DNA from 2 places in the Microbacterium sp. P26 genome. Region 2 is predicted to be linked to the other one. Evidence: predicted binding sites of a transcription regulator. Region 2 holds the regulator's gene; the other holds the start of a gene.
The links. Region 2 encodes LexA, which represses DNA repair genes until DNA is damaged. Its sites were predicted from a motif close to TCGAACANNTGTTCGA; they were not measured.

Region 1 (6,046 bases), on a different contig from region 2:
ACCTAACCCGACCCTGGCTGGTCGAGTGCGCCGACTCGGTGGCCCAGCCGTGTTCGTGAGGGGCGGATGCCGAGACGGCGAGGGCGAGCAGGTCTGAGGCGGTCATGACCCCAGCGTGATGTAATGCCGTTATGCATCTCAACCCTTACGGGGAGTACGCGGTCCTGTTGGCCGCATCGCTCGCGAACGACTGGCCCGCCGATCGCGCCGGCATCGAGCAGCGCACGCGCGAGATGGGGATGACGATGACCTTCCCCGCGGCATCCGCAGATCACGAACACACCCGCGCGGTCATCGACGAGTGGCTCCGCGTGGTCGACGAGACCGACCCGGCCGCGCGCGCCGCACTGCTGAACGGGCAGATGGCCGCGGTCACCGCCTACCCGCGCCTCACCGACCACGACGGCGAGGGATGGCACCTGCACTACCGGGACAGCGACGAGGCGCTCCCCCGCGTGCTCGCCGCCGTCATCTCGGTGGGCACCTCCCTTCACCTCGTCACGCGCGGCATGAACCGCCTCGGCCGCTGCGCCGCCGAACCGTGCACGAACGTCGTCGTCGACGTCACCCGCAACGGCCGTCAGCGCTACTGCTCGGTGCGCTGCGCCAACCGCGCCGCCGTGCGGAGGCACCGCTCGCGCGTCGGGTGAGGGCGAGCGGAGGAGCGACTCGCACCGGAAGGTCCTCCGTTCCCCGAATGCCCTGCTGCTCTAGCCGACGACGTCCCGGATGCCGCGGGGATGGCGGAACATCACGGCGGGTGCTTACGTTGCTGTGGACACCGACGAAGGAGATTCCATGGCCGACGAACTGACCGTGACCCGCAATGACGAGGCGAGCCGCTACGAGATCCATGTGGGCGACGAGCTCGGGGGCTTCATGGAGTTCCGCCCCGCCAGCGGCGACCGCACCGAGCTGCCCCACACCGAAGTCGACCCGGCGTTCAAGGGTCGAGGCCTGGGCTCGACCCTCGCGAGCGAAGCGCTCTCCGACCTCGCCCGCCGTGGCGACACGATCATCCCGTCGTGCCCCTTCGTCGCGCACTACCTGAGCGAGCACGACGTACCCGGCCTGTCCGTCGATCAGCCCGAGCAGGGCGACGCCGACGCGGCCGGAGGCGGCGACCGGTCGTGACCCGACTCGACGTCGCTCCCCCGGCATCCGAGGGTCCGATCGAGTGCGACGGCCCCCGCGCGTTGATCGTCGAGGCACGGGAGGTGCCGCTGGGCGGCGTGCGCGGCATGGAAGTGCACCGCACCCTCCCCCACCGCGCGTTGCCGATGGTGGGTGCGTGGTGCTTCCTCGACCGCTTCGGCCCGCAAGACACGCTCATGCGCGTCGAGCCGCACCCGCACATCGGACTGCAGACGGTGACGTGGCCGATCATCGGCGAGGTGCGGCATCGCGATGCCGTGGGCAGCGACGTCGTCGTGCGCCCCGGTGCCCTGAACCTGATGACGAGCGGCGCGGGCATCGCTCACTCCGAGTACTCGGTCGGTGAGGGCCCGATCCCCCTCGACGCCCTGCAACTCTGGGTGGCGCTGCCCGAAGCCCGGCGGCACGGGGAGCCGGCCTTCGAGCGCCACGAGAACCTGCCGGTGCTCGACCTGGGCGAGGGTGCCGAGGCGGTCGTGGTGATGGGCGCGCTCGGCGAGGTCGTTTCGCCCGCGACGGTGCACACGCCGATCGTGGGTGCCGAACTCCGCCTCCCGGCCGGCGCCACCGTCCGCGTTCCCCTCCGTCCCGAGTGGGAGTACGCCTTGTACGGCATGACGGGCACCGCCGAGGTCGAGACGGGGGCGGATGCCGTGAACGCCGACGCCGCGCGACGACCCGGCACTCCTGCTGAGTCGGGGTCCACGGCATCCGTCGATCACACCCGCTTGCTCTACCTCGGCCGGGGCCGCGACCATGTCGAACTGCGCAGCGACGAAGGCGCCCGGGTGTTCCTGCTGGGCGGGGAGCCGTTCGAAGCTGACATCGTCATGTGGTGGAATTTCGTGGGTCGTTCGCACGACGAGATCGTCGAGGCCCGCGAGGCGTGGGAAGCACAGGCGCCGCGCTTCGGGACCGTGATCGACCACGGTCCCGAGCGCATTCCCGCACCGCCCCTGCCGGCGGTGCGGCTCACGCCACGGAGGCGGCGGGGCTGATCGCTCAGTAGGTCGGCGCCGCGGGGAGGCCGAAGAACTCCTCGAGGGTGGTGAAGCCGCCCTCGTGGTACGCGCGTGCGAGCTCGGGACCGATGTAGCGCAGGTGCCACGCCTCGGGCTCGTATCCGCTCACCGCTTCGCGGCCCTCGGCGTACCGCGTGACGAAGCCGAACTCCCACGAATGCTCGCGCACCCACGCGCCCTGAGCCGACGCGGCGACGTCGTCGAGGGTGCGGCACGAACCGTTGCAGGGCACGATGTCGACGGCCAGACCCGACTGGTGCTCGCTGTAGCCGGGTCGGGCGCTCTCGCGATCGGCACCCTCCACGCCGCTGACGCGCACGCGGCCGGCGTAGGTGGACTGCTGGGTCGTGTACGAGCGGAACGCGCTCAGGTAGCCGATCTCGCCGGCCCCCGCGTCGGAGGCGGCCTTCACCATCGCGGTGAGCGCGTTCGCCGCCGGGGTGCGCAGCGCGGAGTCTTCGAGCGCGCGGACGTTCGCGGGCATGATGAGGTCGCCTGGGTAGTAGTCGACGGGGTCGAGCGGGCGCTGCTTGTTGACGACGACCCACTCGCGGTTCGGGTCGGAGAGCGATACGCAGGGCGCGATTCCGGATGCCACGGCCTCACGGAACGCGCTGCCTCCGCCCGCCGCGGCGATGGCAGCACCGTCGTCTCCGGCCGAGAGCGCCGCCGTGACGGCCGGGTCATCGCACGGGGTGGCGGTCGCCGCCACCGCCGACACCTCGGGCACGGGCAGCCCCTCGGAGGGGACAGCGGGGGGACCGGCGATCGCCGCGGTCACGGCGGAGTCGTCGGTACTCGTGGAAGCCGTGGCATCCGCCCCTGCGCCGATCGCCAGGCCGACGGCCACCGTCGCGGTCGCGACGACCACCGCGAACGCGCCGGCGACGACCGCGAGCCGGCGACGGCGGGCCGTCGGCAGAGCGGAGAACCACGCGGTCGCGGCACGGAGTCGACCGCCGTCGGACGAGGAGGGCGAGGCCTCGACCGGCGCGAACGAGCGACGGCGAAGCGGCGCCGCGCTCGGTCCGGCCTCGCGCAAGGCCCGGCGCGTCGGCGACGCGGACGTCTCGGCCGGGGCCGGGGCGACCGGCACGGAGAGCGCCGCCGTCGCGAGTCGCTCGGCCTCCGCGCGCGCGGCGCGGCGGGGAGAGAGCTCGGAATCGGGGGACATGACTGGTCCCATTGTCTCCCGGGACCGCGGACCGGTCGACCCCGCCTTACCCGGTGGACGCCCGCGCGGCCCTCACAGCGCGTCGCTGAAGGCGACTTCACCCGCCGCGACGAACACGAGGACGATGCTGAGCGTGCCGGCGACGAGCAGCAGGGCGGGATGCGCGAGCCCGACCACCACCCGCCGGGTGCGCGGCGACTCGGCGAAGAGCTGCTCGGGGATGCGGTGCCGCGTCGGCACCGGCGCCCACCCGCGCAGGCGCGCGATGTACCCGACGCAGCGGAAGATGAGCACGGCCCACAGCACCGCGACGATGAAGGGCACGACGGCGCCGAAGATCTCGAGCGCCTCCTCCCATGCCGCTTCGGTGTTCGAGCGGGAATCCTCGGTCAGCTGCACCGCGACGGCCGCACCGAGTACGACGGATCCGATCCACAGGATGAGCGCCCCGAGCAGGGCGAAGAAGCGCGCGAAGAAATGACCGAGGATCGACGGCTCCGACTCCAGGTGCGCACGAGGCGTCTGCGACAGCACGAGCAGCGTGGAGCCGAGAGAGGGCAGTGCGGCGCTCAGCGACACCGCCACCCGCAGCAGCTCCGGGCCGTCCGTGAGGTCGACGACGACGATCAGCACGGCCATCGCCGCGAGCCAGATCCACCCTGCGGCTGCGGGATGGCGCTCGACCCACGACGGATGCAGGGGCTCGAGGCGGCGCCCGGCCGCCGTCAACAGCGCGTGGCCTCGCACGTGTCGCACGGTCTCCATGCGCCCCTCGTTCCCGTCGCGGCGGACGAACCAGCGACGCCTGTCACAGTATCGCGAGGGGATTCGAGCATGGGAGCGATTATCCGCTGCCGGGGCTTGCCACGATGTAGAACATGTGTTCGAATATCGGTATGCGGTGGCAAGGTCAACAACTCGGCGTCGACGACTCGGGAGCCCTCCCGGGCATGGAGCGCATGGACGGTCTCGTCCGCTCGGTCACGACGCCGGAGTTCGCCGGCATGACCTTCCACGAGGTCCTCTGCAAGAGCGCATTGAATCGCGTTCCCGGGGTTTCGGCCATGCCGTTCGACTGGACGGTGAATCCCTATCGCGGATGCACTCATGCTTGCTCGTACTGCTTTGCTCGAAAAACGCATGAATACCTCGACCTCGATTACGGCGCCGATTTCGACTCGCAGATCGTGGTCAAGGTCAACGTCGCCGACGTGCTGCGCACAGAGCTGCGGCGCGGGTCGTGGGCCCGCGAGCCCGTCATGCTCGGGACGAACACCGATCCGTATCAACGTGCCGAGGGGCGCTACCGCCTCATGCCCGACATCGTCGGCGCCCTGACCGACAACGGCACGCCGTTCTCGATCCTCACGAAGGGCACGTTGCTCCGACGCGACCTTCCGCTGCTCACTGAGGCGGCGCAACAGGTGAAGGTGTCGCTGGCGATGTCGATCGCGGTGTTCGACGACACACTGCAGCACTCGATCGAGCCGGGCACCCCCAGCGCCGAGGCGCGCCTCGACACGGTGCGCGCGGCGACGGAGGCGGGGTTCCGCGTGACGGTGTTCCTCATGCCGATCATCCCGCACCTCACCGACTCGATCGCCGCCCTCGATCACGCCCTGGCCCGCGTCCGCGCTGCGGGTGCGGCGCGCGTCGTCTACGGAGCGCTGCACCTGCGCCCGGGGGCGAAGCAGTGGTTCTTCGAGTGGCTCGAGCGGGAGCACCCGCACCTCGTGTCGTCGTACCGGGGGCTGTACCCCGGCGTGTCGACCTCCGCCCCGAAGGCCTACCGCACCTGGCTCGGCAAGCGCATGCGACCGCTCCTGCGCATGCACCGCCTCGACGGGTGGGACGAAGACAACCACCCGCGCGGACGCCCGCAGCCCGGCCTCGCGGCACGCACGCCGACGCCGGCGAGCAGCCTCGGACCCATCAGGTCGACCGGGGTCCCGGCATCCGCCCGCCCCCGTGTCGCGCCGGCGAGCGAGCCCACGCTCTTCTGAGGTCGCGACATGGCCGGCGTACGACGAAGGCCCCCGTCCGCGCGATGCGGACGAGGGCCTCCCTGACGACGATTACGCGTCGACGTTCGAGAGCTGACGGCCCGAGAGCTCCTCGAGGACGTCGTCGCCGAGCGCGGTTTCTTCGAAGGGAGCCTCGATCTCGGCGCGGTCGAGCAACTCGGTCATGCGACGACGACGCTGGCGCGTGATCAGCGTGACCACGGTGCCGGCGCGACCGGCGCGACCGGTGCGGCCCGAGCGGTGCAGGTACGTCTTGTACTCGTCGGGGGCGTCGGCCTGGATGACCAGGTCGATGTCGTCGACGTGGATGCCGCGGGCGGCGACGTCGGTTGCGACGAGCACGTTCACGCGACCCGAGGTGAGCTTCTCGAGGTTGCGCGTGCGCTTCTGCTGGTTGAGGTCACCGTGCAGGGCGACGGCCGAGATCCCGGCGTCGTCGAACTGCTCGGCGAGCATCTCGGCATAGGCGCGGGTGCGGGCGAAGACGAGCGTCTTGCCGGCGCGGTCGACGAGCGAGTCGAGGATCTGCGCCTTGTCGCGGTGCTCGATGACGAGAACGCGGTGCTCGATGGTGCTGGAGTCCTGGTCTTCACCGGCGACCTCGTAGACGGCCGGCTCGACGAGGAACTCGTCGACCAGGGCCGCGACCTCGCGGTCGAGCGTGGCCGAGA
Region 2 (6,046 bases):
GCTGGGTCATCTCGCGCAGCAGTTCGATGTTGGGTCCGCGCAGCGTGCCGTCCTTGGTCACGTCGGTGACGACGTAGCGGCTGCATCCGGCGTCTTCGAGGCGCTGGAGCACGGTCCACAGGTCGCCGCCGTCGCGGGTCCACCCGCGTGCGGCGAGCGTGGTGCCGCGCACGTCGAGGCCGACCGCGATCGCCTCGCCGTAGCGGTTGATGACGTCGGCCGCCCACTCGGGGTTCTCGAGAGCTGCGGTTCCGAGGTTGATGCGGCTCGCACCGCTCTCGAGAGCGGCTTCGAGCGAACGGTCGTCGCGGATGCCGCCGGAGAGCTCGACCTGCACACCCTTGACCTGCTTGATGACCTTGCGCATGACGCTGGCGTTGCTGCCGCGACCGAAAGCTGCGTCGAGATCGACCAGGTGGATCCACTGGGCACCCTGGCGAGCGAAGTCGGCGGCGGCGTCGACGGGGTCGCCGTAGCTGGTCTCGGTACCGGCCTCACCCTGGGTCAGACGGACGGCCTTGCCGTCGGCGACGTCGACCGCGGGAAGCAGCACAAGTTCGGGCGTGGACGCGAAATCGTTCATGGCTCCTCGCACCCTTCGGCGCATCTCGCCGAGCCGGGGCACGAGGTCACACAGTAGTCGCGCGCAGGCCGCCGATCCAATTGGACAGCAGGCGGATGCCGGCTTCGCCCGACTTCTCGGGGTGGAACTGCGTCGCTGCCAGCGGCCCGTTCTCGACGGCGGCGATGAACGGCGCACCGTAGGTGCACCAGGTGACCGAGGGCTGAGGAAAGGGCGGGGTGACCTCGAGCGACCACTCCTGCGCGGCATAGGAGTGCACGAAGTAGAACCGTTCGTTCTCGATGCCCTCGAACAGGCGCGAGCCTTCGCCGGCGGTGACGGTGTTCCAGCCCATGTGCGGCAGGACCGGTGCGGCGAGCTCGCCGACGGTACCGGGCCACTCCCCCAGACCCGGGGTGTCGGTGCCGCGCTCGATGCCGCGGTCGAACATCACCTGCATGCCGACGCAGATGCCGAGCACCGGCCGACCTCCCGCGAGGCGTCGGTCGATGATCTCTCCGCCGCGGCTGGCGTTGAGCGCGCCCATGACGGCGCTGAACGCACCGACTCCCGGCACGAGCAGCCCGTCGGCGTCGAGGAGGAGCGAACGGTCGGACGTTAGGCGGGCGTCCGCCCCGGCCTCGACCAGCGCCTTGACCGCCGAGTGGACGTTGCCCGACCCGTAATCCAGGACCGCGACGACGGGCTTCGAGGTCACAACGCTCCCTTGGTGCTGGGGATGCCGTCGACCAGGGGGTCGAGGGCCTTCGCCTGACGGAAGGCGCGGGCGAGCGCCTTGTACTCGGCCTCGGCGATGTGGTGGGGGTCGCGTCCGCCCAGGACGCGCACGTGCACCGTCAGACCGGCGTGGGTCGAGATCGCCTCGAACGAGTGCCGCACGAGCGATCCGGTGAAGTGACCGCCGATGAGGTGGTGCTCGAACCCGACGGGCTCTCCGGTGTGAACGAGGTAGGGACGCCCGCTGATGTCGACGACGGCCTGCGCGAGCGCTTCGTCGAGGGGGACGAGGGCGTCGCCGTACCGCGCGATGCCCGACTTGTCGCCGAGCGCCTGACGGATGGCCTGACCGAGCACGATGGAGGTGTCTTCGACGGTGTGGTGGGCGTCGATGTGGGTGTCGCCGGTCGAGCGGACGCGCAGGTCGGTGAGCGAGTGCTTGGCGAACGCCGTGAGCATGTGGTCGAAGAACGGCACGCTCGTGGAGATGTCGCTGGTGCCGCGACCGTCGAGGTCGAGCTCGAGTTCGACGCGAGACTCGCTCGTCTCGCGGGTGATCGAGGCGGTGCGGGGCGAGGCGGGGCCGGTCATGACCGCGATCCTACCGAGGCCAGTGCGTCGAGGAACGCCGTGGTCTCGTCGGCCGTGCCCGCCGTCACACGCAGGTGGTGCGCGATGCCGACGTCGCGGATCAGCACTCCGCGGTCGTACAGGGCCTTCCATGTAGCGGCGGGGTCGTCGACCCCGCCGAACAGCACGAAGTTCGTCCACGACTCGTGGGCGGTGTAGCCGAGGGCGGCCACGGTGGCCGAGATCCGGTCGCGCTGGGCGACGATCTCGTCGACCATCGACAGCATCGTGTCAGCGTGCGCGAGGGCGGCGGTCGCCGCCGCCTGCGTGAGCGCACTGAGGTGGTAGGGCAGGCGGACGAGGCGCAGGGCGTCGACGAGCGCGGGGTCGGCGGCGAGGTAGCCCACGCGCGCCCCGGCGAAGGCGAAGGCCTTGCTCATCGTGCGTGAGACGACCAGGCGAGGGCGCCCGGGCAGCAGCGAGACCGCGGAGGGCTCGTCGCGGGGCGCGAACTCCTCGTACGCCTCGTCGACGATGACGATGCCGTCGGTGGCTTCGTAGACGGCCTCGACGACGTCGAGGCGAAGAGGAGTCCCGGTGGGGTTGTTCGGAGCGCACAGGAAGACGATGTCGGGGCGGCGCTCGCGCACCTGCGCGGCGGCCGACTCGGCGGTGAGCGAGAAGTCGTGCTCGCGCTCGCCCGCGATCCAGGAGGCGCCGGTCGCCCGCGTCAGGATCGGGTACATCGAGTACGTCGGGGCGAAGCCCATCGCGGTGCGGCCCGGTCCGCCGAACGCCTGCAGGATGTGCTGCAGAACTTCGTTCGAGCCGTTGGCCGCCCAGATCTGGTCGGGGGACAGCCCGTGACCCAGGTAACCGGCGAAGGCCTCTCGCAGACCGGTGAACTCTCGGTCGGGGTAGCGGTTGACGTCGCGCAGGGCCCGGGCGATGGCATCGAGGATGTCGTCGGCGACCTCTTGGGGAACCGGGTGAGTGTTCTCGTTGACGTTGAGCGCGACGGGCAGAGCCGCCTGCGGCGCCCCGTACGGGGTCATACCCCGGAGATCGTCGCGGAGAGGCAGGTCGTCAAGGCGCACAGTCACCTCACCCATGGTAGGCGGCGGCGACGGCTGTGGATCACGGCCGCAACTCGCGGCGAGAGCTCGCGAGTCAGCCGACGGGGGCGTAGGCGGCCGGGATGGCGATGCGCTGTCCTGCCGTGACGTTTCCGCCCGAGAGGGCGTTGAGGCGCGTGATCTCGGCGACGACATCGCGCGGGTCTGCCGCCGGCGCCAGGTCTTCGGCGATCGACCACAGCGTGTCGCCGCTCATGACGGTCACTTCGGCGAACGAACCGGCGGGGGCGCCGGCCTCGCCGGATGCGAGCGCGGACCCGCCGCCGACGATCGCGACGCCGAGCGCGATGGCGAGAGGAAGGGCGACGAGGAAAGCGACGACGCGGCGCCCGCGAGCGGTGATGCGCAGGCGGGTGGTCGGTGCGGTGAAGGCGATGCTGCTCATGGTGTGCTCCTTGGTGGAGAGATTCGCACCCCGCCCTCGGCCGGGAGGGCGGTGGTGCGAATCTGTATTCCGAATCTATCTTCGATACTTTTGATGTGTCAACACCCCGTGTCTCGGAGACCGATCGAACGCGACACGCGCGAGGCTCCGTGTCATTCGGGTCGTCCACCGGATACGGTTTCGACACGGAGACCTCACCACCAACCTCCGACATTCGAATTTCCGCCGTGGTTTCCGCGGCGCGAGGGGAGCACAGATGACCGACGCGACGACCGCCGCCGGCCGCGAGCGGCCGCAGACCCGGCGACGCAAGAGCCTCAGCGACAAGCAGCTCGCCATCCTCGAGGTCATCCAGCGTTCGATCGCCCGGCACGGCTATCCGCCGAGCATGCGCGAGATCGGCGACGCCGTCGGCCTCAAGTCGCTGTCGAGCGTCACCCACCAGCTGAACCAGCTCGAGCTCAGCGGCTACCTGCGACGCGACCCCGGCAAGACGCGCGCGATGGAGGTGCTGATCGACCTCCCCGGCGCCGCGGCCGAGAACCCCGCCGACACCGCGCCCGCGCTCGGCGACGCCGCCCTCGTGCCTCTCGTCGGTCGGATCGCCGCCGGTGTGCCGATCACCGCCGAGCAGCAGGTCGAGGAGATCTTCCCCCTCCCCCGTCAGCTCGTCGGCAAGGGTGAGCTGTTCATGCTGAAGGTCTCGGGCGACTCCATGATCGACGCGGCCATCTGCGACGGCGACTGGGTCGTCATCCGGTCGCAGGCGAACGCCGAGAACGGCGAGATCGTCGCGGCGATGCTCGACGGAGAAGCCACGGTGAAGACCTTCCGCCGCCGCGACGGCCACATGTGGCTCCTCCCCCGCAACAGCGCGTTCGAACCGATCCTGGGCGACGACGCCGTCGTCCTCGGTCGCGTGGTCGCGGTCCTCCGCGCCGTCTGACGCGCGCGGGAGCGAGAAGGCGCGGGCGGACGATCGCGCAGCGGAGTCATCGACCAGTAGCGTGAGCGCAGACCCCGAGGAAGCGAGCACCGTGTCCACGAATCCGCCTGCTGTTCCGTCCGTGCCTGAGACACCGCCGGCCGACGCGGAGGCGTCCTCGCGACCGATCGCGCCGCTTGCGCCGTCGCCGAGCAGCCGACCCCGCACGAGCACGATCGTGCTGAGCGTCGTCCTGGCCGTCGTGGTCTTGGCGGCCGGCATCGCCTTCGTCTGGGTCATCATGCGTCTCGACAGCGCCTCCGAGCAGATCGAGCGACAGCAGAACCGCATCACGGAGCAGGATCGGCGGCTCGAGGAACAGCGCGACCTGATCGAACGGAAAGAAGAGTTCGGCGCCGCGGTCTCGGGCCTGTTGGACGCCGTCGACCCTCTCGTCGGGCTGCCCTACGACTCGCTCGTGCCGTGGGACCGGGTCGAGACGATCGTCGACGACGCCTGGGCGCACCGCTGGGACGCCGCGGGCCTCCGACGAGACGCCAACGAGATCGCCGCCCTGACCGCGAGTCTGACGTACGAGACCGAGGCGGCCCGGTCGCGCGTGGCGACCAACACCTCGTCGTCCCCTTGGGAGGCGGCGCTCGACCGTCTCGGGGCCGGCTGGGTCTCGACGACCTTCGCCGACATCGCCGCGGACTGCGGGGCGGATGCCCTGGCCTGCGTCGCGAGCACCGATCCGTTCGAGGTGCGCGTGGCGAGCTCCACACGGGCCGACCCGAAGATGACCGATTGGATCCGCACCGGCGTCGCCTACCACGAGTACGCGCACGTCCTGCAGTTCACCAATCCCCGGGCCACGAATCTGGCGCTCACGGCTTTCGACGGCGATTCGGAGACGATGGCCGATTGCTACGCCCTGACGTTCCTCGACGGATGGTCGCTCGAGCACGAGGTCCCCGTCGACGATCTCTCCTACTGGGAGGTCAGCGTCGGCTACGGATACAGCTGCGACCAGGCCCAGAAGCAGGTCATCCGCGACTGGGTCTCGGGACTCGGCGTCGCGAAACGGTCTTTGGGCGGTTGACGGTCCGTTCCCGGATGACGGCATCCGCGGATGTCGGAAGCCCTGCCTAGGGTGGAGTCATGGCTGACACCCTCCCCTACGGTTCCTGGCCCTCGCCGATCACGCCCGAATCCGTCGCGCAGTCGTCGCCGCGCATCGACGGCGCCCTCCTCGTGGGCGACGAGGTGTGGTGGGGCGAGTCCGTGCCGAGCGAGGCGGGGCGCGTGGCGGTCAAGCGCACGCGCGCGGACGGTTCGATCGAGACCGTCCTGCCCGCACCTGCCAACGCGCGCTCTGGGGTTCACGAGTACGGCGGAGGCGCCTGGACGGCGTCCGACGACGCAGAGCTGTACTACGTCGAGAAGACCGACCAGCGGGTCTACGCCCTGCGCCCCGGCGGTGAGGCGCGCGCGTTGACCGCTCCCGATGAGACCGTCCGCCACGGCGGCCTGCGCTTCGAACACGGCGTCCTCCTCGCCGTGCGCGAGATCCACGGCGCCGCGCGCGTACCATCGCGGGCCATCGTCGCCATCGCGACCGACGACTCCGGCTCGATCGACGTGCTCGCCGACGGCAGCGACTTCCTCGCCCAGCCGGCACTCTCCCCCGACGGCACGCACCTGGCCTGGGTCTCCTGGAACCATCCCGA

Region 1: the regulator LexA is predicted to act here: its motif matches at 4,224-4,239, upstream of M3667_RS05055 (Rv2578c family radical SAM protein).

Annotation. Positions count from the first base shown of each region.
Region 1 covers NZ_JAMAXZ010000002.1:298,065-304,110, reverse strand. The annotation lists gene M3667_RS05085 (hypothetical protein) at 1-106, opposite strand, end outside; gene M3667_RS05080 (CGNR zinc finger domain-containing protein) at 132-650, shown strand; gene M3667_RS05075 (GNAT family N-acetyltransferase) at 799-1,134, shown strand; gene M3667_RS05070 (pirin family protein) at 1,131-2,153, shown strand; gene M3667_RS05065 (M15 family metallopeptidase) at 2,158-3,351, opposite strand; gene M3667_RS05060 (hypothetical protein) at 3,424-4,116, opposite strand; gene M3667_RS05055 (Rv2578c family radical SAM protein) at 4,248-5,354, shown strand; gene M3667_RS05050 (DEAD/DEAH box helicase) at 5,427-6,046, opposite strand, start outside.
Region 2 covers NZ_JAMAXZ010000001.1:215,130-221,175, forward strand. The annotation lists gene priA (bifunctional 1-(5-phosphoribosyl)-5-((5-phosphoribosylamino)methylideneamino)imidazole-4-carboxamide isomerase/phosphoribosylanthranilate isomerase PriA) at 1-583, opposite strand, end outside; gene hisH (imidazole glycerol phosphate synthase subunit HisH) at 630-1,280, opposite strand; gene hisB (imidazoleglycerol-phosphate dehydratase HisB) at 1,277-1,891, opposite strand; gene M3667_RS01110 (histidinol-phosphate transaminase) at 1,888-2,982, opposite strand; gene M3667_RS01115 (LysM peptidoglycan-binding domain-containing protein) at 3,041-3,391, opposite strand; gene lexA (transcriptional repressor LexA) at 3,648-4,337, shown strand; gene M3667_RS01125 (hypothetical protein) at 4,555-5,418, shown strand; gene M3667_RS01130 (prolyl oligopeptidase family serine peptidase) at 5,478-6,046, shown strand, end outside.